DNA from 2 places in the Streptomyces sp. NPDC047981 genome. Region 2 is predicted to be linked to the other one. Evidence: predicted binding sites of a transcription regulator. Region 2 holds the regulator's gene; the other holds the start of a gene.
The links. The regulator HrcA, encoded in region 2, represses chaperone genes, less so after heat shock. The targets are predictions, from matches to a motif close to TTNGCACTCNGNNNNNCNGAGTGCNAA.

Region 1: groL (chaperonin GroEL) is a predicted target of HrcA. The motif match lies at 6,774-6,800, and genes of this name have one in related genera.

Annotation. Positions count from the first base shown of each region.
Region 1 is NZ_JBEZNQ010000067.1:21,612-33,059, forward strand. It holds gene AB0E14_RS30210 (MOSC domain-containing protein) at 1-213, shown strand, start outside; gene AB0E14_RS30215 (SDR family oxidoreductase) at 253-1,026, shown strand; gene AB0E14_RS30220 (DUF2264 domain-containing protein) at 1,069-2,928, opposite strand; gene AB0E14_RS30225 (substrate-binding domain-containing protein) at 3,103-4,206, shown strand; gene AB0E14_RS30230 (ester cyclase) at 4,276-4,974, shown strand; gene groL (chaperonin GroEL) at 5,136-6,764, opposite strand; gene groES (co-chaperone GroES) at 6,877-7,185, opposite strand; gene AB0E14_RS30245 (hypothetical protein) at 7,557-7,844, opposite strand; gene AB0E14_RS30250 (polysaccharide deacetylase family protein) at 7,841-8,794, opposite strand; gene AB0E14_RS30255 (class I SAM-dependent methyltransferase) at 8,877-10,070, shown strand; gene AB0E14_RS30260 (PQQ-binding-like beta-propeller repeat protein) at 10,063-11,448, shown strand, end outside.
Region 2 is NZ_JBEZNQ010000003.1:49,722-61,169, forward strand. It holds gene AB0E14_RS03035 (ribonuclease Z) at 1-307, opposite strand, end outside; gene AB0E14_RS03040 (histidine triad nucleotide-binding protein) at 311-670, opposite strand; gene AB0E14_RS03045 (tetratricopeptide repeat protein) at 744-1,841, opposite strand; gene AB0E14_RS03050 (tetratricopeptide repeat protein) at 1,841-2,926, opposite strand; gene AB0E14_RS03055 (AAA family ATPase) at 2,923-4,272, opposite strand; gene AB0E14_RS03060 (GNAT family N-acetyltransferase) at 4,344-4,898, opposite strand; gene AB0E14_RS03065 (16S rRNA (uracil(1498)-N(3))-methyltransferase) at 5,095-5,838, opposite strand; gene AB0E14_RS03070 (nitronate monooxygenase) at 5,835-6,914, opposite strand; gene dnaJ (molecular chaperone DnaJ) at 7,034-8,173, opposite strand; gene hrcA (heat-inducible transcriptional repressor HrcA) at 8,174-9,193, opposite strand; gene AB0E14_RS03085 (MBL fold metallo-hydrolase) at 9,353-10,075, shown strand; gene AB0E14_RS03090 (DUF3097 domain-containing protein) at 10,086-10,886, shown strand; gene hemW (radical SAM family heme chaperone HemW) at 11,150-11,448, opposite strand, start outside.

The sequences.
Region 1 (11,448 bases), on a different contig from region 2:
CTGCGGGTCGTCGAGCCCGGCGAGATCCGGCAGGGCGACGCGATCGAGGTGGTGCACCGCCCGGACCACGAGGTCACCGTGGCCTTCGAGTTCAGGGCCGTCACGCTCGAACGGCCTCTGCTGCCGCGCGTGCTGGCCGCCGGGGACGCGCTGCACCCGGACACCCTGCGCAAGGCGCGCGGCTACGTGGAGAAGTACGGCACAGGCTCCTGACCTCCGGTGCCGCCGCGCGGGGCACTAACGTTGCCCCGTATGACGACTGCACTGATTACGGGCGCGACGGCGGGGATCGGGGCCGCCTTCGCGCGGAAGCTGGCGGCGGACGGACACGACGTCGTGCTCGTGGCCCGCGATGTGACGCGGCTGCGGGAGCAGGCGACCGAACTGCACGACCGGCACGGTGTCGAGGCCGAGGTCCTGGCGGCTGACCTGGCGGACGAGAAGGGGATCGCGGCCGTGGAGGCCCGGCTCTCCGACCCCAAGCAGCCGGTGGACCTGCTGGTGAACAACGCCGGGTTCGGCAACAAGGGCAGGTTCCTGGAAGTCTCCATGGCCGACGAGTTGAAGATGCTGACCGTGCACTGCGAGGCGGTGCTCCGGCTGACCTCGGCGGCGGCGGAGTCCATGCGCGCCCGCGGCCGCGGCGGCGTCGTCAACGTGGCCTCGGTGGCGGCCTTCGTCCCGCGCGGCACCTACGGCGCGTCGAAGGCGTGGGTCGTGCAGTTCACCCAGGGCGCGGCGCGCGACCTCGCGGGCAGCGGCGTACGGCTCATGGCGCTCTGCCCGGGCTTCGTGCGGACGGAGTTCCACGAGCGGGCCGGGATGGGGACGGACAACATCCCGGGCTGGATGTGGCTCGACGCCGACAAGCTGGTCGCGGACGCCCTGAGCGACCTGGCGCGCGGCAAGACGCTCTCCATCCCCGACCCCCGCTACAAGGCGCTGATGGGTGTGGTGAAGCTGGCGCCGCGCGGTCTCCTCGGCGGGGTCTCCTCCCGGGCGGGCCGCAAGTACGGACCGAAGTGACCGCCCCCGCTCCCTGATCCGGCCTGATCCGAACGGAAGGCCCTAGGTGCCGCGGGGCCCCGCCCTGCCGGCGAGGGCCTGGAGGTCGAGTTCGGTCGTGGTGCCGTCCTGCCAGGTCACGTGGAGGGTACGGGCGGTGATCCGGACGGTCGCGAGGGCGGTGACGGGGACCGGGTCCGGTTCGGCGGTGAGGGAGGCCAGGGCCACGAAGAGGGAACCGGGTCCCGCGGTGGTGCCGTGCAGGGCCGCCGTGCGGGTGGCCGGGCCGCCCTGGAGCGTGGCGCCGGTGGCCAGTTCGACGGTCTCGGTCGCGGGCGGGTAGCCGTGGACGGCCTGGAGCTGGGCGGTCGGGCCGTCGGGAGTGGTGGCCCAGCCCGTCTGGCGTACGGGGGTTCCGTCGGGGGCGTCGAGGACGAGATGGGCGCGCACCTCGGCGCGGCCGTGGGCCAGGGTCGCGGAGACGACCCGGATCCCCGGGAGCGGGGTGTGCAGCGAGGCGGCCCAGTCGGGTCCTGTGCCCAGGGGTGTCGCGGGGCCGCGTCGGGTGACCCGGCCGTCGACGACCAGGGCGAAGTGGTTGTCGGTGGGGTCGGGCGCACCGGTGGGGCCGGTGCGCGTGGAGTAGGCGAAGCGGGCGTAGCCGGCGTCGTCGTCGCCCGCCGGGGCGCTGCCCACGTGGTTGCTGCCGTGGTTGTGGAGCCGTACGAGTCCGTCGGCGGCCGTGGTCTGCAGGAGCAGCGCGGCCGGGGCGACCGGGCGCACGGTGTCGGCGCGCTCGGCGGGGAGGGGTTCCTCGGGGTCGGTCCAGGCCGGGTGGCCGGCGGGCAGGAGGAGGCCGAGGAAGCCCTTGGCCGCCCAGTAGGGGGAGCCGGGCCCGGAGTAGCTCTGGACGACAGGCGGGTACGGGCCGTGCCAGCCGAGGGTGAGGAGCCCGCGCTCGTCGCACGCGCCCCGGTCGAGGAAGTACCGCAGCGACCCGGAGGCGAGGCGGCGGGTGGCGCCCGGGGCGAGCGGGGTGTGGCCGGTGAGCGCGCCGAGCCAGGGCGCGGCCGCCGCGGCGAAGCGGTAGATCAGGGAGCGCCCGTACGGGAGGGGGGCGCCGCTCGCGTCGAAGAGGTGGACGTGGTCGGCGAGATGGGCGTTCAGCCGGGGGCCGTAGCGGGCGAGGAGGTCGCGGTCGCCGGCGAGGTGGGCGTGGAGGACGGGGTAGAAGTGCAGGGCCCAGCCGTTGTAGTGGTCGAAGGCGCGGTTGTCGCCGTCGCTGTACCAGCCGTCGCCGAGGTACCACTGCTCGATCCGGTCGAGGGAGCGGTCGATCGTGCGGGCCGCGCGGTCGGTCTCGATGCCGGCGTCCTGGAGGAAGCCGGCGACGGTGAGGCCGAAGAGCCACCAGTTGTTGTCGACCGGGGACGGGTCGAGGGCGGGCCGCAGCCAGTCGACGACGCGCTGCCGGGCGCGGTCGTCCAGGGTGTCCCAGAGCCAGGGGCGGGTCAGCCGCAGCCCGAGCGCGACGGAGGCGGATTCGACCACGGCCTGGCGCACATCGGTGAGGAGCGGCCAGGAGTCCGGTTCGTGGGTGCCCGACGCGGGGTCGGCGGCGGCCGGCGCCACGGTGCCGGCGGTGAGGCCTTCGGCGTAGCGGGGCAGGTGTCCGTGCGGGTCCGCGCCGTCGGCGCCCGCGACGCGCAGGGCGGCGAGCAGGAACGTACGGGCGTGGCCTTCGAGGCCGTCGGAGCGGACGCCGGACCAGCTGGGGCGGGGTCCCGGCAGGTCGAAGCGGCCGTGGCGGGGTGAGGCGTACGGCCGCACGGCGAGGAGGAGCCGGTCGGCCGCGTCCTCCCAGTGGGCACGGGTCCAGCCGGTGAACGGGCTGAGCTCTCGGTTCTCGGGTGGCGTGGGCATGGTGCTGAAGCTCCCTGAGGCGGACGGCGTCGCCGGGAATCATGAACAGCCCTTCGATCGAACGTCAATGAGATCGGAGCGAATGATCGAAACTCCTTGCGTTCGATCATTCTGGCGTAGGCTCCGCTGCGAGTACGGCGCCCGCCGGACCGACCCACCGCGAGGGGATGCGCCGTGCGCGAGAGTGCCGCCGAACGACACGACCGACTGCTGGCCCTGGTCCGCGAGCACGGCACCGCCCGGGTCGCCGAACTGGCCGACCGGCTCGGCGTCTCCCCCGTGACCGCTCGCCGCGACGTCGAGACGCTGGCCGGCCAGGGGCTGCTCGACCGGGCGCACGGCCGGGTGTCGTGGCCCGAGCGCCGGGGCGACCCGGGCCGCGCGGCCGCCCGCCCCTCCGGCGAGGGCCTGGTCCTCGGGCTGCTCGCGCCCGCCGCCACGTACTACTTCGCCGAGGTCATCCGGGGCGCGCACGAGGCGGCCGCGCGGGCGGGGGCCCGGCTGATCCTGCGGATCTCGGACTACCGCCCCGAGGAGGACCGCCCGCGCACCGAGGGCCTGCTCGCGGCCGGCGCCCAGGGCGTGCTCGTCGCGCCCGGCTGGCGGGGACCGGAGGACCGGCCCTCGTACGGGACCTGGCTGGCCGAACTCCCCGTGCCCGCCGTGCTCCTGGAGCGCCGGGCCGAGCCGGGCAGCCCGCTCGACGCCCTGGACCGGGTGGTCTCCGACCACGGCCACGGCGTCCTGCTCGCCCTGCGACACCTCCTCGGCCTCGGCCACGGCACCCCGCTCCTCGTGGCGCGCGGCGACAGCCCGACCGCGCTCGCGGTGCGCGCCGGCTACGCGGAGGCGCTGGCCACGCTGGACCTGGCGGCGCCCGGCCCGGTGATCGACTCCGTACCGGCGGACCAGGACCCGGCCGCGTTCGAGCGCGCGGTCCGGTCGCTGTACGAGGCGGTGAGCGCGGGCCGGGCGAGCGCGGCCCTGGTCCACAACGACGTGGACGCCATCGAGATCGTGCGGCGCCTGGCGGAGCTCGGCGTGAAGGTGCCGGAGGACCTGGCCCTGATCGCCTACGACGACGAGGTCGCCGCGCTCGCCGACACCCCGCTCACCGCGGTCGCCCCGCCGAAGCGCCAAGTGGGCAGGCACGCCACGGAGTTGCTGGTGGAGCGGCTCACGGAGGACCCGGCGGAGGAGCCCGCCCGGCGCCACCTGAGCCTGCTGCCACGGCTGCGCGTGCGGTCCTCGTGCGGGGCGCCGGGCGGGAGCGCCTGAGGCTCCGCCCCCGTGCGGATGGCCACCCCGGACCTAAGATGGAAGGGTCCACCCGGTCCGGGAGGCACCATGACTTTCGTACAGATCATCGATTGCAAGACCAGTCGGTTCGACGACCTGAACCGGCTCATGGACAAGTGGGTCGAACAGACCAAGGGCAAGCGGACGGCCACGCACAGCGTCATCGGCAAGGACCGCTCGGACGCGTCCCACCTCGTGGAGATCGTGGAGTTCCCCTCCTACGAGGTCGCGATGACCAACTCGCAGCTTCCGGAGACGGATCGCATCTTCCGGGAGATGGTCGCGCTCTGTGACGAGATGCCGACGTTCACGGACCTCGACATCGTCCGGGACGAGCAGCTGTACAAGACCAGCGCCCGCCGTCTCTTCGAGCTCATGGCCACCGAGGGCGAGCTGCCGCCCCTCGACGAGGTGCTGGCCGAGGGGTACCACGACCACGATCCGACCAACGAGCAGGACGTCATCGGGATGGACGCGGTCCGGCGCGAGGTGGAGATGTGGCGGGCCGGATTCGACTTCGGTTTCACCATCAACGACCAGATCGCCGAGGGCGACCGGGTGTGCACGCGGTGGACCTGGATCGGCACGCACACCGGCGACTTCATGGGGCTCCAGCCCACCGGCATGAAGGTCTCCATGACCGGGACGACCATCCACCAGTGCCGGCAGGACGGCAAGATCACCGAGGGCTGGTGGCAGTACGACCTGCTCGGCCTCATGGGGCAGCTCGGCGCCGTGGAGGCGTAAGGGGCGCCGTGGAGGCCTAGGGAGCGAGGAGCCGTAGGGAGCGAGGAGGCGTAGAGGCGTCAAGGAGCGAGGAGGCGCGGGAAAACGCCGAGGTCCGGTGCCCCTCCCGGGACACCGGACCTCAGCGATCGGCTACGGGCGATCAGCCGTCAGCGCGTGCGTCAGTGCGAGTGACCGTGGCCGTGGCCGTGGCCCGCGTCCGCCGGCTCCTCTTCCTTCTTCTCCACCACGAGGGTCTCGGTGGTGAGCAGGAGGGAGGCGATCGAGGCGGCGTTCTCCAGCGCGGAGCGCGTCACCTTGACCGGGTCGATGACGCCGGCCTTGACCAGGTCGCCGTACTCGCCGGTGGCGGCGTTGAAGCCGTTGCCCTTCTCCAGCTCCGCCACCTTCGAGGTGATGACGTAGCCCTCGAGGCCGGCGTTCTCGGCGATCCAGCGCAGCGGCTCGACGGCGGCGCGGCGGACGACCGCGACACCCGTGGCCTCGTCGCCGGTCTTGTCGAGGTTGCCCTCGAGGACCTTGACGGCGTGGACCAGAGCGGAGCCACCACCGGAGACGATGCCCTCCTCGACCGCGGCGCGGGTCGCGGAGATGGCGTCCTCCAGACGGTGCTTCTTCTCCTTCAGCTCCACCTCGGTGGCGGCGCCGACCTTGATCACGCACACGCCGCCGGCCAGCTTCGCGAGGCGCTCCTGGAGCTTCTCGCGGTCCCAGTCGGAGTCGGTGGACTCGATCTCGGCCTTGATCTGGTTGACGCGGCCCGCGACGTCCTCGGAGTTGCCGCCACCGTCGACGATGGTGGTGTCGTCCTTGGTCACGGTCACGCGGCGGGCGGTGCCCAGCACGTCCAGACCGGCCTGGTCGAGCTTGAGGCCGACCTCCTCGGCGATGACGGTGGCACCGGTGAGGGTGGCCATGTCGCCGAGCATCGCCTTGCGGCGGTCGCCGAAGCCGGGGGCCTTGACGGCCACGGCGTTGAAGGTGCCACGGATCTTGTTGACGACCAGGGTCGACAGGGCCTCGCCCTCGACGTCCTCGGCGATGATCAGCAGCGGCTTGGAGGCGCCGGCCTGGATGACCTTCTCCAGCAGCGGCAGCAGGTCCTGGATCGAGGAGATCTTGCCCTGGTGGATCAGGATGTACGGGTCGTCGAGGACGGCCTCCATACGCTCCTGGTCGGTCACCATGTACGGGGACAGGTAGCCCTTGTCGAAGGCCATGCCCTCGGTGAAGTCGAGCTCCAGACCGAAGGTGTTGGACTCCTCGACGGTGATGACACCGTCCTTGCCGACCTTGTCCATCGCCTCGGCGATGAGCTCGCCGACCTGCTGGTCCTGCGCGGAGAGCGCGGCCACGGCGGCGATGTCGGACTTGTCCTCGATCGGACGGGCGGTCGCGAGCAGCTCGTCGGAGACGGCCTTGACCGCGGCGTCGATGCCCTTCTTCAGGGCGGCCGGGGAGGCGCCGGCGGCGACGTTGCGCAGGCCCTCGCGGACGAGCGCCTGGGCGAGCACGGTGGCGGTGGTGGTGCCGTCACCCGCGATGTCGTTGGTCTTGGTCGCCACCTCCTTCACCAGCTGGGCACCGAGGTTCTCGTACGGGTCCTCGATCTCGACCTCGCGGGCGATCGTGACACCGTCGTTGGTGATGGTGGGGGCGCCGAACTTCTTGTCGATGACGACGTTGCGGCCCTTGGGGCCGATCGTCACCTTCACCGTGTCGGCAAGCTTGTTGACGCCGCGCTCAAGGGCGCGACGGGCGTCCTCGTCGAACTTCAGGATCTTCGCCATGGGAGCGATTCAGCCCTCTCGGAAATCGTGTGTAAACGAACTGCGCCCCCGGACGCCCAGTGCGGGGTCAAGGGGCGCAGCTCAAAGCATCTGTCTCAGATACTTCGGTGAATTACTTCTCGATGATCGCGAGCACGTCGCGAGCCGAGAGGACGAGGAACTCCTCGCCGTTGTACTTCACCTCGGTGCCGCCGTACTTGCTGTACAGCACGACATCGCCGACCTGGACGTCGAGCGGAAGGCGCTCGCCGTTCTCGAAGCGGCCCGGACCCACGGCGAGGACGGCGCCCTCCTGGGGCTTCTCCTTCGCGGTGTCCGGGATGACCAGGCCAGAGGCGGTGGTCTGCTCGGCGTCGAGCGGCTGGACCACGATGCGGTCCTCGAGCGGCTTGATGGCAACCTTGGAGCTGGTGGTCGTCACGATCCGACCTCCCCCTTCGGAGATCTCACGGGGTTAACTGTCTGAGGTGGCGACCAGGTGGATCCGTCGTCGCGGGTGCCGGACCTGCCCGTCGCTGTGTTGGCACTCTCCAGTGGGGAGTGCCAGAGCCGAGACTATGACTGCGATTAGCACTCGGTCAAGCGGAGTGCCAATTCAGCACCGCGTGGCGGCTCGGCGGGCGGGTGCGATGCGCCGGCGGGTGCGATGCGCAGGCGATGCGGCGGCGGGTCCGATGCACCGGCGGTTCGGTGGCGGGTGGCGTTCGATCCGGTCCCGGTACGGGCAACGGCCCGACGGACCCTGAGGTTCCGTACGAAGGCGCGGACATGACGGCCTCGCGCCCCGACCCTTCAGGGCCGGCCCGCCCGGCGCGGCTCGTCCGCGCCACGCACCCCGCGACGCGGCCCGTCCTCGGCGATCCCGTCGTCCAGCCGGGAGAGTCGGTGCAGGACGCGGGCCGCCGCCCCCGAGAGCGCGCCGCCCGCGGGCCGCTCCCCCGCGCCGGTGTCGGTGTCGAGCCGCTGCGCCGCCTTCCGCCCCAGGCGCTCGATCGGGTCCACGGACGACGCGCACCCCGAGATCCCCAGGAGCGCGCCGGCCAGGACGAGGCCGATGACCGGCCGGCGCGCGCGGCTCACACGTAGTCCTCGAGCTTCGCGACCGCGTACCCCTTGGCCGTGATCGTCTTCATCACCCGGCGGATCATGTCGGGCATCGTGCCCTTCCAGTCCTCCTTGCCCCGGAAGTGCGTGAGCACGATGTCGCCGGGGTGCAGGTCCCGGTCCCACTCGCGCCACTCCATCCGGTCCGGGAACGCCTCCGAGGCCCACAGCGGGACCGCCTTCACCCCGCACGTCGCGGCGGCGCGCAGGGTGTCCTCGTTGTAGTTGCCGTACGGCGGCCGGAAGAGCGGGGGCCGCTTCCCGTACCGCTTCTCGATGACGTCCTGCATCCCGCAGATCTCGCGCTTCTGCGCGCTGTACGAGAGCCCGGGCAGGTAGCGGTGGTTGAGGGTGTGGTTGTGCAGGGCGACCCCGGCGTCCTGCATCTTCTTGAAGTAGCCGTAGTCCTCCTTGACGAGGTAGTCGCTCAGGAAGGCGCTGTACGGGATCTGCAGGTCGCTCATCATCCGCAGCAGCTCGGGGTCCTTCTCCGCGCCGTCGTCGATCGTCAGGAAGACGACCTTCTCCTTCGTCGGCACGGTGGTGAACACCGGCGGCAGCCCTTCGCCGTCCGTCTCGAAGCCCTTGCGCGTGGTGATCTTCGGCTTCACGGCCGGCGGGGCGGGGGCTTCCAGCGGCGGCCGGTCCAGGCCCCACTTCTTGGCGGCCAGGGCCCGGGCGGTGCGGCGCTGGCGGACCTTCTCGACGTAAGCGGCGAGCGCCCCTGACGCGCCCTCCGCCTGTGGCTGACCGGCGGCGGGCCGCGCGGGGCCCTTGCGGCCCTCCGCGGGGGACCCCCCGTCGCCGGAGGGGCCCGCGCAGGCGGAGCCGAGCGCGGCGACGACCAGGGCGGCGCCGACCGAGCGGCGGAGGCGTGCCGCCGCCCGCTTCGAGCGCTTTTCTTCTGCTTGTCGTACTAGCTGCATGGCGCCGCATCCTGTCAGCGGAATGCCCCGCACAGCCGTCGACACCTCCACCCGGCCCCCACCATCCCCCGGCTGGCCCACAATGGGACGGGTGACCGACCTCGCCGACTTCACCGCCCTGCTCGCCCCCGAGGGCCAGACGCTGCTCGCCGCCCTGCGCGACTACGACCCCGCCCAGGAACTGGCCGTCGCCTCCCGGCTGCGCCGCGAGCACCCCGCCGAACTGGTCTCGGCCGCGCTCGGGCAGGCCCGGCTGCGGCAGCGCGCGGTGGCGAAGTTCGGCGCCGAGGACGCGTACCGGATGTACTTCACCCCGCACGGCGTCGAGCAGTCGACCCGGGCCACCGTCGGGACCTACCGCGCGGAACGCCTCCACGCGCTCGGCGTGCGCTCCGTGGCCGACCTGTGCGGCGGGATCGGCGGCGACGCCCTCGCGTTCGCCCGGGCCGGGATCTCGGTCCTCGCCGTGGACCGCGACCCGCTGACGGCGGCCGCCGCCCGCGCCAACGCCGAGGCGCTCGGCCTCGCCGGGCTGATCGAGGTGCGGTGCGCGGACGTGACCGAGATCGACACGAGCCCGTACGACGCCGTCTTCGTGGACCCGGCGCGGCGCGGCGGCCGGGGCAGGATCTTCGACCCGGAGGCGTACTCCCCGCCGCTCTCCTGGGCCGTCGAGGCCGCCCGCAAGGCCCCGCACGCGGCGCTGAAGATCGCCCCCGGCATCCCGCACGAGGCGGTGCCCGAGGAGGCCGAGGCCGAGTGGATCTCGGACGGCGGGGACGTGAAGGAGGCCGTGCTCTGGTTCGGCACCTCCCCCGGCGCGCGCCGCGCGACCCTCCTGCCGTCCGGCGCGAGCCTGACCGGGCGCGGCCTGCCCGACCCGGCGGTCCGCCCGCTCGGGCGGTACCTCTACGAGCCTGACGGCGCGGTCATCCGCGCGCACCTGGTCGCCGAGGTCGCCGAGGAGCTGCCCGGCGGCCTGATCGACGAGACCATCGCGTACGTCACGGCGGACGCCCTCACCCCGACGCCGTTCGCCACGGCGTACGAGATCACCGACGAACTCCCCTTCAACCTGAAGAAGTTGAAGGCCCTGCTGCGCGAGCGGGAGGTCGGCACGCTGACGGTGAAGAAGCGCGGTTCGGCGGTCGAGCCGGAGGAGATCCGCCGCCGGGTCAAGCCGAAGGGCCCGAACGCGGCCACGGTCTTCCTGACCCGGGTCGCGGGCGCCCCGACGATGCTGATCGGCGGACCGGCGGTGGCAGACCGTGGGTGAGCTGCCCCCGCTCCACGAGGAACCGTTCCCCGAGCTGCGCGGCCATGCCTCCCAGGTGACCGTCAGCGCCGACGGCCGGTGGATCGCGGTCAGTTCGGTCCTGCACCAGCAGAGCCGGGTCGCCGTCCACCGCGCCGACGACCTCTCCTGCGCGCACCTGCTCATGTTCGCGATGGACGCGGAGTCGATCGCCTTCCACCCCACGCTCCCGCTGCTCGCCGTCGGCCTCGACAACTACGACGAGTACGACCGCGCGGGCGGACTCACGCTCTTCGAGCCCGACAACGGCCGGCGCGTGGACTTCGCCGACCCCCGGTGGGGCGTCGACCCGGTGCGCTGGCTGGACGCCCGCACCCTCGAACTCACCTTCTTCCGCGTGGACGAGCACGACGAGTACGTCCGCTACGCGTCCCGGGGCACCCTCGTACGGGACGACTGGCTCGGCCTCGCCCCCGACGCCCTCGACCTGACCGCCCTGGAGCGGGAGCCGCTCGATCCCGAAGCCACGGACACCTACCCCGACCAGCCCGGCTCGCCCGCGGGACCGCTCCTCGCGGAGATCGCCGAACGGGCGGGGCGGACCTACGACGGCCTCGGCGGCGTCCGGGCCGTGGCCGGGCTGAGCGACGGCCGGGTGCTCGCCACCCGCCGCGACACGGCCGTGGAGTGCTGGGCGCCCGACGGCACCCTGCTCTGGCGGGTTCCCGCGGAGCCGAGGGCCCACGGCACGCGCATCGAGGTCGCCGCGGACGAGCGGACGGCCAGGATCACCGTCCCGGGCCCCGACGCCCGGGCCCGGACCGACTTCCCGCTCGTCTCCACGGCCGACGGCACGGTCCTCGACCGCCCCTCGGTCCCGTTCTCGGCCGCGCTGCAGGCACGTACGGACGGGGTCTGGGCGATCCGGGACACCTACAACCGCTCCATCGAGGTCGAGCCCCCCACCCCGCCCAACACGCGCTTCTTCGCCCCCGACGGCACCCCGCTGGGCGGGGTCCAGGAGCCGAACCGCTACGACCTCGTCCCGCTCGACGTCCGCCGCTGCCCCGAGCTGCTCTACGGGCGGCGCGGCAGGGACGTGGTCGCGCTCGACCCCCGTACCACCGCCGAGACGACGCTCCACTCCGTCGACGCGCCGCTCGGCCCCGCGGTCCACACCGTCGACGCGGAAGGCCCCGCGCTGCTGCACGGCCGGAAGGAACTGGTCCGCCGCGCCCACCCCACGGGGGAGATCGCCTGGACCCGGCCCTTGGAGTCGGAGGTCGTCGCCCTCGACGCGCACGACGGCATCCTGCACGCCCTGTGCGCCGACGACACCCTCGTCTCGGTCGCCACCACCGACGGAACCGTCCTCGCCCACCGCCCCCTGCCCCCGTAC
Region 2 (11,448 bases):
GGCGCTCGAAGAAGCGCTGCCCGCTCGCCGGGTAGTGCGCGGTGACCGGGTGCGGGACCTGGTCCAGGTTGATCCGCTGGATGACCCCGGCCAGACCGAGCGAGTGGTCGCCGTGGAAGTGCGTGACGCAGATCCGGTCGATGTCGTGGGCGGCGACCCCGGCCCTGAGCATCTGGCGCTGGGTGCCCTCGCCCGGGTCGAACAGGATGCCCTGCCCGTCCCAGCGCAGCAGGTACCCGTTGTGGTTGCGGTGCCGGGTCGGGACCTGGCTGGCGGTCCCGAGCACGACGAGTTCACGTACGGACACGGCTTATCCGGGGGGCCAGTTGAGGCCGCGGCCGCCGAGGACGTGCGCGTGGGCGTGGAAGACGGTCTGGCCCGCGCCGGCGCCGGTGTTGAGGACGATCCGGAAGCCGGTGCCGTCGATCTTCTCCTGGGCGGCGACCTCGCCGGCCTCGCGCAGCATGTCCGCGGCGACCGTCGGCGCGGCGGCGGCCAGGCTGGCGGCGTCGGGGTAGTGGAGGCGCGGGATGACGAGCACGTGCGTGGGCGCCTGCGGGTTGATGTCCCGGAAGGCGAGGGTCGTCTCCGTCTCGCGCACGATCGTCGCCGGAACCTCCCCGTCCGCGATCTTGCAGAACAGGCAGTCGCTCTGCGGCTCTCCGGTCATGGCCCGGGCCTCCTCGCCTTCGGTGATCAGCTACCCGGGCATCGTATCGGCCGGGTCACCGCCGCCGCTCGGGTCACCGCCCGGGGTGGGGCGCGGGCGCGCGGCGCTGCAGGGCGGAGCGGCTCACCCAGTAGGTGATGACCACGGCCCAGAAGAGCGGGTAGCCGAGCATCCTGAAGGCCGACGCGTCGAGCGTCCACAGCGCCATCGAGACCGCCGAGTGGAGGCCCAGGAGGCCCACCGCCCCCGCCATGGCGAGGACGGGCCGGCAGTTGCGCGCCACCAGGAGCAGCGGACGGCGCAGCCGGGACGGTATCCGGCGGATGTTCCACAGCGCCCAGCCGGCCCAGCCGCCGACGAGGACGGTCAGGGCGATCCCGTACGCGACGAGGCCCTCGTCCGCCGGGCCGTCGCGGAGGGATCCCGAACCGATCGCGGCCGCCAGGTAGCCGGCCAGAGCCACCCAGCGGGCGCCCGCCGCGGCGCCCCAGGCCATGGTCTCCAGGTTGTAGCGGGCCTGCCGGTCGTTCAGGTCGAGTGCGGCGGACTCCACGAACCCCTCGGCGGCCTTCGTCCACGCCCCGCGCCGGAACCAGCGGCGGCGCAGGTGCAGCAGCGAGAGGTTGTTGTGCGCCTCGCTGCTCTCCGGGTCGAGCCGCAGCGCGGTCTCGTAGGCCTGCTGGGCGATGCGGTGGTTGCCGGTGCGCTGCGCGGTGAGACCGACGAGGAAGTGCGCGTCGCTCTCCTCGGGTGCGAGCGCGACGGCGGTGCGGGCCGCCTCGTACGCCTCGCGCCGGCGTTCCATGCGGACGGAGCGGTCGAGGACCGTGCCGAGCGCGTAGTGGCTGCCCCAGTACTGCGGGGCGAGTTCGACGGAGTGCCGGGCGGCCTGCTCGGCCTCCTCGTACCGCCGCAGCGCGAGCAGGATGTGGGTGCGCATCAACCAGCCCGGCAGCGCGTCGGGATCGGCGCGCAGGGCCCGCTCGACGGTGTCGAGCGCCTCCCGCTCCCGGCCGAGGCGGTGCTGGCAGCGGGCCAGGAGGACGAGCGCGGCCCCGTCGTCCGGGTCGTTCGCCAGGTGCTGGGCGGCGAGGGCGGCCGCCTGCTCGTACCGCCCGACGTCGAAGAGCGCGTCCGCCCGGTCGAGGACGCGGTCCGGCGCGGCGCTCATCAGACCTTGTTCCGGTCGTGGGTGATGCTGAGCAGGTTCGGTACGAGTCCGAGCCAGAACAGGACCTGGGGAACGGTCCGGTCGGCCCAGGGCACGAGGACGATCAGCAGGGCGCAGAGCGTGGCGAGGATGGCCTGGCCGAGGACGATCCGGGGCCAGACGAGCCGCCGCAGGAGGTCGCGTACGGTCATCTGCGCGCCGGTGCGCATGCGCCGGTAGCGGCGCAGGGCGCCGAAGCCCCATACGGCCGCCATCAGCGCGAGTGCCCAGAGCCGGGTGCCGAGATGGACGGGGAGTTCCTTCGCGTCCGCGCCGTCGGTCGGGAAGACGTCGACGACGACGCCCGCCATGACCAGGCAGAGCAGGGCGAGCCACCGCGTCCCGCGCAGCATCCGGTAGACGGCCCTGTCGAGGTCCTTGCGGAGCCAGTTGGCGTCGGGGGCGGCGGCGAGGCCGCCGGCATAGAGGTCGGCGGCCTGCGCGGCGGAGGTGCCGGGCCTGGCGGCCTCGTCCTGGGTGGCCATCGTCACGGCCAGGGTGTTGGTGGGGTCGATCCGCAGGAGCTGCCGGACGGCCTCGTCGGCGAGGTCGGGGCGCCGGTTGAAGAGGGCGAGCTTGTACAGGGCCTCCCACGCGCGGGTCTCCTCCGGCCCCAGCCGGACGGCCTCCTGCGCCTCGGCGAGCCCCTCGGCGACCGCCGCCGCGTCGCCTCCCGGGAACCGGTCGCGTACGAACGGCATCAGCTCGGCGCGCACGGCACGCGGCGCCCAGTAGTCGGGGTCGAGACGGATGGTCTCCCGCATCGCCTCCTCGGCGTCGTGCGGCCGCCCCTGCCGCCGCAGCGCGACACCGCGGATGTAGTGCCCGAAGGCGAAGTCGGGGGCGTGGGCCAGCGCCGCGTCGGCAGCGGCCTGGCCCTCGGCGCACCGGTCCTCGGCGAGGAGGCAGCGGGCGAGCAGCACCAGGGCGTGGTGGTCGTCGGGGGCCTCGGCGATGCATCGGGCGACCCGCTCCCGGCTCTCGGCGTACCGGCCCAAGTCGTACAGCAGCTCGGCCTGTTCGAACTGCGCGTTCTTCACACTCACAGCTTCCGCTTCTTCTTCAGGTGGGCGACGAGGTCGTCGTACATGCCGCCGTCGTTGGCGAACATCGCCACGTTGCGGGCGGAGGCGAACCAGGCCTCGCTCGACGGCTTCAGCTGCTTCGCCGCGCCCAGCAGGTCCTTCATGTTGATCATGCGAACGGTGCCGGTGCGGGCCGAGTCGAGGAGGGCGGACTCGGCGGCGGTCTCGCAGAGATGGGCGAGGTCGGCGCCGGAGAAGTCCTCGGTGGCCTTCACCAGCTTGCCCAGGTCGACCGATTCGATGGGCCGCTCACGCAGGTGGTAGCGGAGGATCGCCTCGCGCGCGGGGGCGTCCGGCGGCAGCACGAGCAGCGTGCGGTCGAGCCGGCCGGGGCGGCGCAGCGCGAGGTCCACGTCCCAGGGGACGTTGGTGGCGGCCAGGACGAACACGCCCTCGTTCTCTGCGCCGTCGACACCGTCGAGCTCGGTGAGGAGCTGGTTGACGACGTTGCGCAGTCCACTGTGATGCGTACGGGAGCGCTTGGCTCCGAGGGCGTCCAGCTCGTCGAGGAAGACGACGCACGGAGCCTGGGCACGGGCGGTCTCGAAGATGTCGTGGACGTTCTTCTCCGACGTGCCGATGTACATGTCGAGGATGTCGGAGAGCGAGACCGAGATGAAGTTCGCGCCCAGTTCACCGGCGACGGCGCGGGCGATGAAGGTCTTGCCGCAGCCGGGCGGGCCGTAGAGGAGCAGGCCGCCGCGGAGCGACTTGCCGTACAGCTTGCGGAGTTCGGGGTTGCGCATGGGCGCGAGGAAGGCGGCCTCCAGGCGGTCCTTGACCTCCTGCATGCCGCCGACGTCCGCGAGGCGTACGGAGCCGGGGGCGTCGACGTCCCAGGCCGAGGCGTCCCCGGGGTCGCCGCTGCCGTCGGCGGTGAGCGGCGCCTCGATCCCCTCCGCCGGTCCGGTCACGAAGCGGGGCCCGACGACGTCACCGACCTCCTGCTCGGCGGCGGCCCAGTCGAAGGCGGGGGTTCCGGCCGGGGTCGCGGCCGCCGGAGTCGCGGCCGAGGCGTCGTCCGGGGTGCCGGCCGGGGTCTCGGCCGGGGTCTCCGGATCCGCGGAGGGGGTCGCGGCGACAGCAGTGGCGGGCGTCGCGGGCAGTCCCATCGCGCGGACCATAAGGGCGCGGGCGGCCGAGTCCCCGGGCGCGTGCTGAAGGGCGACGGCCGCCTCCGTGACGGCCTCGTCGCCCCGCCCCTCCGCGAGGAGCAGTTCGGCGAAGTGGAGCCGCAGGGGCACGTCTTGCGGTGCGGCGGAGACGGCGGCGCGCAGGCTACGGATCAGGGGTGACTCGTCGGGCATGCGGCCCAGCCTAGGGAGCGGGCCCGGGCCCCCGTCCACCGGGTTCCGGCAACCGAGAGGGCTCGCGCGGGTCAACCCCGGGCCCTGGACTCCCACTCCCGTCGCGCGATCCGGTGGAGCACGCACGGGCGCAGCGGCCCTTCGGGCACGCTGAGGTCCTCGAAGTCGTCGGCCGGGTCACGGGTCATGCCGATGCGGCGCATCACGGCCTGGGAGCGGAGGTTGCGGACGGTCGTCGACGCGAGCACCTCCGCGAGCCCGAGCGTCTCGAAGGCGAAGGCAAGGCAGGCCAGTCCGGCCTCGGTCGCGTAACCGCGCCCCCACGCCGAGCGCGTCAGCCGCCAGCCGACGTCCACGCCCGTGAACGGCGTGTCCGGGCTCATCTCGTCAAGCCCGGCCCGGCCGACGAACGCGCCGGACCCGCGCTCCTCCAAGGCCCACCAACCGAAGCCCCGACGCTCGAAATCGGCCCGCATCGCCGCCACCGTGGCATCGCTCTGCTCACGCGTCAGGAGCTCGCCGAGGTGTTCGCGGATCTCGGGATCGGCGTTCATCGCCGCCCACGGCGCGAGGTCGGACTCCCGCCACGGGCGGAGGAGGAGACGGTCGGTGCGCAGCTCTGGCATGGCGCGGAGCCAAGCAGATCACCGGCCGCCGCGTCGACGGAAATACCGTCCGCGGCGCGGGAGTACGGGGCCGGTGTACGAGGCCGGGGTACGCTCCGGGTCTGCTGAACGGGGCCGGGGTCCGGGGCCGGGGTCCGCGTCCGGAGCCCGGGTCCGGGGCCGGGGTCCGCGTCCGGGGCCGGGGGCCGGACGCGTGCTAGCTCCAGCGGCCCGTACGGCCCAGCAGCAGCGCCGTCGCCGCCGTGCCCGCCGTCGACGTGCGCAGCACGCTGTGCCCGAGCCGGTACGGCTTCGCGCCCGCCTCCTCGAAGGCCGCCAACTCCTCCGGGGAGACGCCCCCTTCGGGTCCGACGACGAGCACGATCTCACCCTCCACGGGGAGTTCGGCGTCGGCGAGCGCGCCGCTGGGGTGGTCCCGGTCCTCGTGCAGGACGGCGGCGAAGTCGGCGCCGGCGAGGAGCGCCGCGACCTGCTTGGTGGTCATCGCGTCGGCGACCTCGGGGAAGCGGTTGCGGCGCGACTGCTTGCCCGCCTCGCGCGCGGTGGCGCGCCACTTGGCGAGGGCCTTGAGCCCGCGGTCGCCCTTCCACTGGGTGATGCACCGGGACGCGGCCCACGGCACGATCGCGTCGACACCGGTCTCCGTCATGATCTCGACGGCCAGTTCGCCCCGGTCGCCCTTGGGCAGCGCCTGGACGACAGTGATGCGGGGCGCGGGCTCGGCCTCCTCGTAGGTACCGGAGACCTGGACGGTCAGCTGGTCCTTGCCCTCGGCGGACAGCACGACGCACTCGGCCCAGGTGCCGCGCCCGTCGGTGAGGACGACGTCCTCCCCCGCGCGCAGCCGCTTCACGGAGACGGCGTGACGGCCCTCGGGGCCGTCCAGGAGGAAGGGGCCGTTGCCGGGGACGGCCTCGACGACGAAGACGGGTGCGGTCATGAGGCGGTGCTCCTGTGGGCCTGCGCGGTGAGTGCGGTGTCGAGTTCGGCGGCCAGCACCTCGACGAGCTGGCCGGCCGGGAGGTCGCGGGCGAGCCGGTGCCCCTGGCCGGCCCACAGGGCCATGCCCTGGGCGTCGCCGGCGGTGGCGGCGGCCTTGCGGAGGGGGGCGGTGAGGTGGTGGACCTCGGGGTAGGCGGCGGGGGCGTACCGCCCGTGCTCGCGCATGAAGCGGTTGACGAGCCCGCGCGCGGGGCGGCCGGAGAAGGCCCGGGTGAGCTCGGTCCGGACGAAGAGCGGGTTGGTCAGGGCCTGCTTGTGCAGCGCGTGCGCGCCCGACTCGGGGCAGACGAGGAAAGCGGTGCCGAGCTGGGCGGCGTCGGCCCCGGCGGCGAGGACGGCGGCGATCTGCGCGCCGCGCATGATCCCGCCGGCGGCGACGATCGGCAGCTGGACGGTCTCCCGGACCTGGGTGACGAGCGTGAGGAGCCCCGTCCCGGCGAGCGCGGCGTCCGGGTCGTCGCGGTGCGTGCCCTGGTGGCCGCCGGCCTCGACGCCCTGCACGCAGACGGCGTCGGCCCCGGCCCACTGGGCGGCCTGGGCCTCTTCGGCGGAGGTGACGGTGACGACGGTGAGCGTACCGGCGCGGGCGAAGGCGTCGAAGGTGCCGCGGTCGGGGCAGCCGAAGGTGAAGGAGACGACGGGGACGGGGTCGTCGAGCAGGATCGCCAGTTTGGCGTCGTACGCGTCGTCCCGCCCGTTGTCGGGGTCGCCGAGGGCCGTCTCGTACCAGGTGGCCTCGCCGGTCAGCTGGTGCCGGTAGACGTCGACGGAGGCGGAGTCGGCGTGCTGTCCGCCGGGCGGCATGAAGAGGTTGACCCCGAAGGGCTGACCGGTCAGCCCGCGCACCTGCTTGATCTCCTGGTAGAGCCCGCCGGCGGTCTTGTACCCCCCGGCGAGGAACCCGAGCCCCCCGGCCTCGCACACCGCCCCGACGAGCTGCGGACCGGACGCGCCGCCCGCCATGGGGGCCTGCACGATCGGGTACCGGGAGAGATCGTTCAGCGCGGTGGACATGCAGGCATCGTGTCATACGGGAAGGGCGGCACCCGCTCGAAGCGGATGCCGCCCTTCCAGGCACAACGCGGGCTCAGCGCCCGTTGAACGCGTCCTCGATGTCCGAGAACAGACCAGACCTACCGCCCGTTGAACGCGTCCTTCAACCGCGAGAACAGCCCCTGCTGACCCGGCTGGAACTGACCCGTCGGCCGCTCCTCGCCGCGCAGCTTCGCGAGTTCGCGCAGCAGTCGCTCCTGCTCGGGGTCGAGCTTCGACGGGGTCGTCACCTCGACGTGGACGATCAGGTCACCGCGTCCGCCGCCCCGCAGGTGCGTGATGCCGCGCCCGTGCAGCGGGATGGACTGGCCGGACTGGGTGCCCGGCCGGATGTCGACCTCTTCGAGCCCGTCGAGGGTCTGCAGCGGCACCTTCGTGCCGAGCGCGCCCGCCGTCATCGGGATGGTCACCGTGCAGTGCAGGTCGTCGCCGCGGCGCTGGAAGACCTCGTGCGGGACCTCGTGGATCTCCACGTACAGGTCACCCGCCGGGCCGCCGCCCGGGCCGACCTCGCCCTCGCCGGCGAGCTGGATGCGGGTGCCGTTGTCGACACCGGCCGGGATCTTGACCGTGAGCGTACGGCGGGACCGGACCCGGCCGTCGCCCGCGCACTCGGGGCACGGGGTCGGGACGACGGTGCCGAAGCCCTGGCACTGGGGGCACGGGCGGGAGGTCATGACCTGGCCCAGGAAGGACCGGGTGACCTGGGAGACCTCACCGCGGCCGCGGCACATGTCACAGGTCTGCGCGGAGGTGCCGGGCGCGGCGCCCTCGCCCGAACACGTCGTACAGACGACGGCCGTGTCGACCTGGATGTCCTTCGTCGTGCCGAAGGCGGCCTCGTTGAGGTCGATCTCCAGACGGATCATCGCGTCCTGGCCGCGCCGCGTGCGCGAGCGCGGTCCGCGCTGCGACGCCGTGCCGAAGAACGCGTCCATGATGTCCGAGAAGTTCCCGAAGCCGCCCTGGCCGAAGCCACCGGCTGCACCGGCGCCGCCGGACGCGGACAGCGGGTCGCCGCCGAGGTCGTAGACCTGCTTCTTCTGCGGGTCCGACAACACCTCGTACGCGGCGTTGATCTCCTTGAAGCGCTCCTGCGTCTTCGGATCGGGATTCACATCCGGGTGCAGCTCGCGGGCGAGCCGCCGGAATGCCTTCTTGATCTCGTCCTGGGACGCGTCGCGGCGTACGCCGAGTACGGCGTAGTAGTCCGTGGCCACTTACGACTCCGCCAGGATCTGTCCGACGTAACGTGCCACTGCGCGTACCGCTCCCATCGTTCCGGGGTAGTCCATGCGGGTCGGTCCGACCACGCCGAGTTTGGCGACTGCCTCGTCGCCCGAACCGTAGCCGACCGCGACGACGGACGTGGACGTGAGGCCCTCATGGGCGTTCTCGTGCCCGATCCGTACGGTCATGCCCGAGTCCTTGGCCTCGCCGAGCAGCTTGAGGAGCACGACCTGCTCCTCGAGCGCTTCGAGCACAGGCCGGATCGTGAGGGGGAAGTCATGGCCGAAGCGGGTGAGATTGGCGGTACCGCCGATCATCAGCCGCTCCTCGTGCTCCTCCACCAGGGTTTCGAGCAGGGTCGCGAGCACGGTCGAGACCGTCCCGCGGTCCTCCATCTCCTCGAAGGACTCCGGGAGATCCTGCACCAGCTGCGGCACGTCCGCGAAACGGCGGCCGACGACCCGGCTGTTCAGCCGGGCGCGCAGATCGGCGAGCGAGGTCTCGCCGAACGGCGCGGGGCAGTCGATGACGCGCTGCTCGACGCGGCCGGTGTCCGTGATGAGGACGAGCATCAGCCGGGCGGGCGCCAGCGAGAGCAGCTCCACGTGCCGGACCGTCGAACGGGTCAGCGACGGGTACTGCACGACGGCGACCTGCCGGGTCAGCTGCGCGAGCAGCCGGACCGTGCGCCCGACGACGTCGTCGAGGTCGACGGCTCCGTCGAGGAAGTTGTGGATCGCGCGCCGCTCGGGCGTCGACAGCGGCTTGACGCCGGCGAGCCGGTCGACGAAGAGGCGGTAGCCCTTGTCGGTCGGGATGCGTCCGGCGCTGGTGTGGGGCTGGGCGATGTAGCCCTCGTCCTCCAGGACCGCCATGTCGTTGCGCACGGTGGCGGGCGAGACGCCGAGCTTGTGGCGCTCCGTGAGCGCCTTGGAGCCGACCGGCTCCTCCGTCCCGACATAGTCCTGGACGATGGCGCGCAGCACCTCGAGTCTGCGTTCGCTGAGCATCGCGCCCACCTCCAGCTGTCGTTCGGTCGTATCGGTTGCTCCACATTTGGCACTCGCCCTGTCCGAGTGCCAGGAATCCCCCGGCCAGTGTACGGCGGCGGGCATCGCTCCTGGCAAGGAGGCCGCGTCGGAGCGCGTCCTTGCGGATAGCGTCGCGGTATGGATGTCGCTTGGGAAGACTTCGGCTGGGAGCGGCTCGCGGACGGTGTCGGTCGGCGCAGACTGCCCGGCTGGGACGCCACGGTGGGCCTGGTGGTGGGCGAGAAGGCCGTCCTGCTGTACGACACGGGCTCGACGCTCCGGGAGGGAACGGCGCTGCGGACCCAGGTGGAGTCGCTGACCGGGGGCCGAAGAGTGACACACATCGCACTCAGCCACCCCCACTTCGATCATGTCCTGGGCACGGCGGCCTTCGCGGGGGCGGAGGTGTACGGGGCGGTCGGCGTGGACGCGCTGCTGCGCCGGGAGGCGAGCGAGCTGATGGCGGACGCGGTACGGCACGGGGTGGACGCGTTCGCGGCGGCGGAGGCGGTGGACGTGCTGGTGGCGCCGCAGCACGTGGTCTCCGGCGAGTGGACGCTGGACCTGGGCGGCCGGCAGGTGCTGCTCGCGAACGTGGGCCCGGGCCACACGGCGCACGACCTGGCGCTCTTCGTCCCCGGTGGCCGGGAGGTCGTCTTCTGCGGGGACCTGGTGGAGGAGTCCGGGGAACCACAGGCGGGCCCGGACGCGATCCCGTCGCGCTGGCCGGACGCCCTGGACCGGCTGCTGGCCCTGGGCGGCGCGGACGCGGTGTACGTACCGGGCCACGGGGCGGTCGTGGACGCCGCGTTCGTGCGACGCCAACGCGAGGAACTGGCACGGCGCTTCGCCGTCGCATAACGTCACGCGAATGCGCAGCTACGACCCCGACCTGACGCCCCCGTGGAAGCGATCCGCCCCGGTGCCGGAGGTGCCGGCGGAGGTGGACCTCGTGGTGGAGGAGGTCTCGACGGGCTTCTGCGGGGCGGTGATCCGCTGCGAGGCGGGCACGGTGACCCTGGAGGACCGCTTCGGCAAGCACCGGGTGTTCCCGATGGAGCCGAGGGGCTTCCTCCTGGAGGGCAGGCCGGTGACGCTGGTGCGCCCGGCGTCCGGGCCGGCGCGGCCGACCCGCACCGCCTCCGGATCGATCGCGGTCCCGGGGGCGCGGGCTCGGGTGGCACGGGCGGGCCGGATCTACGTCGAGGGCCGGCACGACGCCGAGCTGGTCGAGCGGGTCTGGGGCGACGACCTCCGGATCGAGGGCGTGGTGGTGGAGTACCTGGAGGGCATCGACGACCTCCCGGCGATCGTGGCCGACTTCGCCCCGGCGGCGGACGCACGCCTGGGCGTCCTCGTCGACCACCTGGTCCCCGGCTCGAAGGAGTCCCGCATCGCGGCGCAGATCTCGTCACCGGACGTCCTGGTCGTCGGCCACCCGTACATCGACGTCTGGGAGGCCGTGAAGCCGGCCTCGCTCTCCATCCCCGCCTGGCCGACGGTCCCGCGCGGCCAGGACTGGAAGACGGGCGTCTGCGAGGCCCTGGGCTGGCCCCCGAACACGGGCGCGGCCTGGCAGCACATCCTGTCGAAGGTCCACAGCTACAAGGACCTGGAGCCGTCCCTGCTGGGCAGGGTGGAGGAACTGATCGACTTCGTCACGGCGCCGTAGCGGGGCCTGCCCGGCCGAACAGGTCTGTCCGGCCGGTCGGGTCTGCCCGGCCGATCAGGTCTGCCTGGCCGATCAGGGCCTGCCCGGCCGGTCGAGCCGGTCGGGCCAGATCAGGGCGAGGCACGGCGCCAGTCCTGCTCGGGCCGGTCGGGCCGGATCAGGGCGAGGCACGGCGCCAGTCCTGCTCGGGCCGGTCGGGCCGGATCAGGGCGAGGCAAGGTGCCAGGGCCCGCGCGCCCGGCCTGATCCAGAAACGCGGGGCCCTAGTCCACCAGGTCCCTGACCACCGCGTCCGCAAGGAGCCGTCCCCGGAGGGTCAGGACCGCGCGCCCCTCGCCGTACGCCACCTCGTCGAGGAGGCCGTCCGCGAGGGCCTTGCGGGACGCGGCGAGCCCGTCCGGGCGCAGGAGGTCCAGCGGGCACCCCTCCCGGAGCCGCAGCTCCAGAAGCACCCGCTCGACGCGCCGGTCCTCGGCCGAGAGGATCTCGCGCCCGGCACCCGGCGACCTGCCGGCGGACAGCGCCTGCGCGTACGCCCCCGGATGCTTCACGTTCCACCACC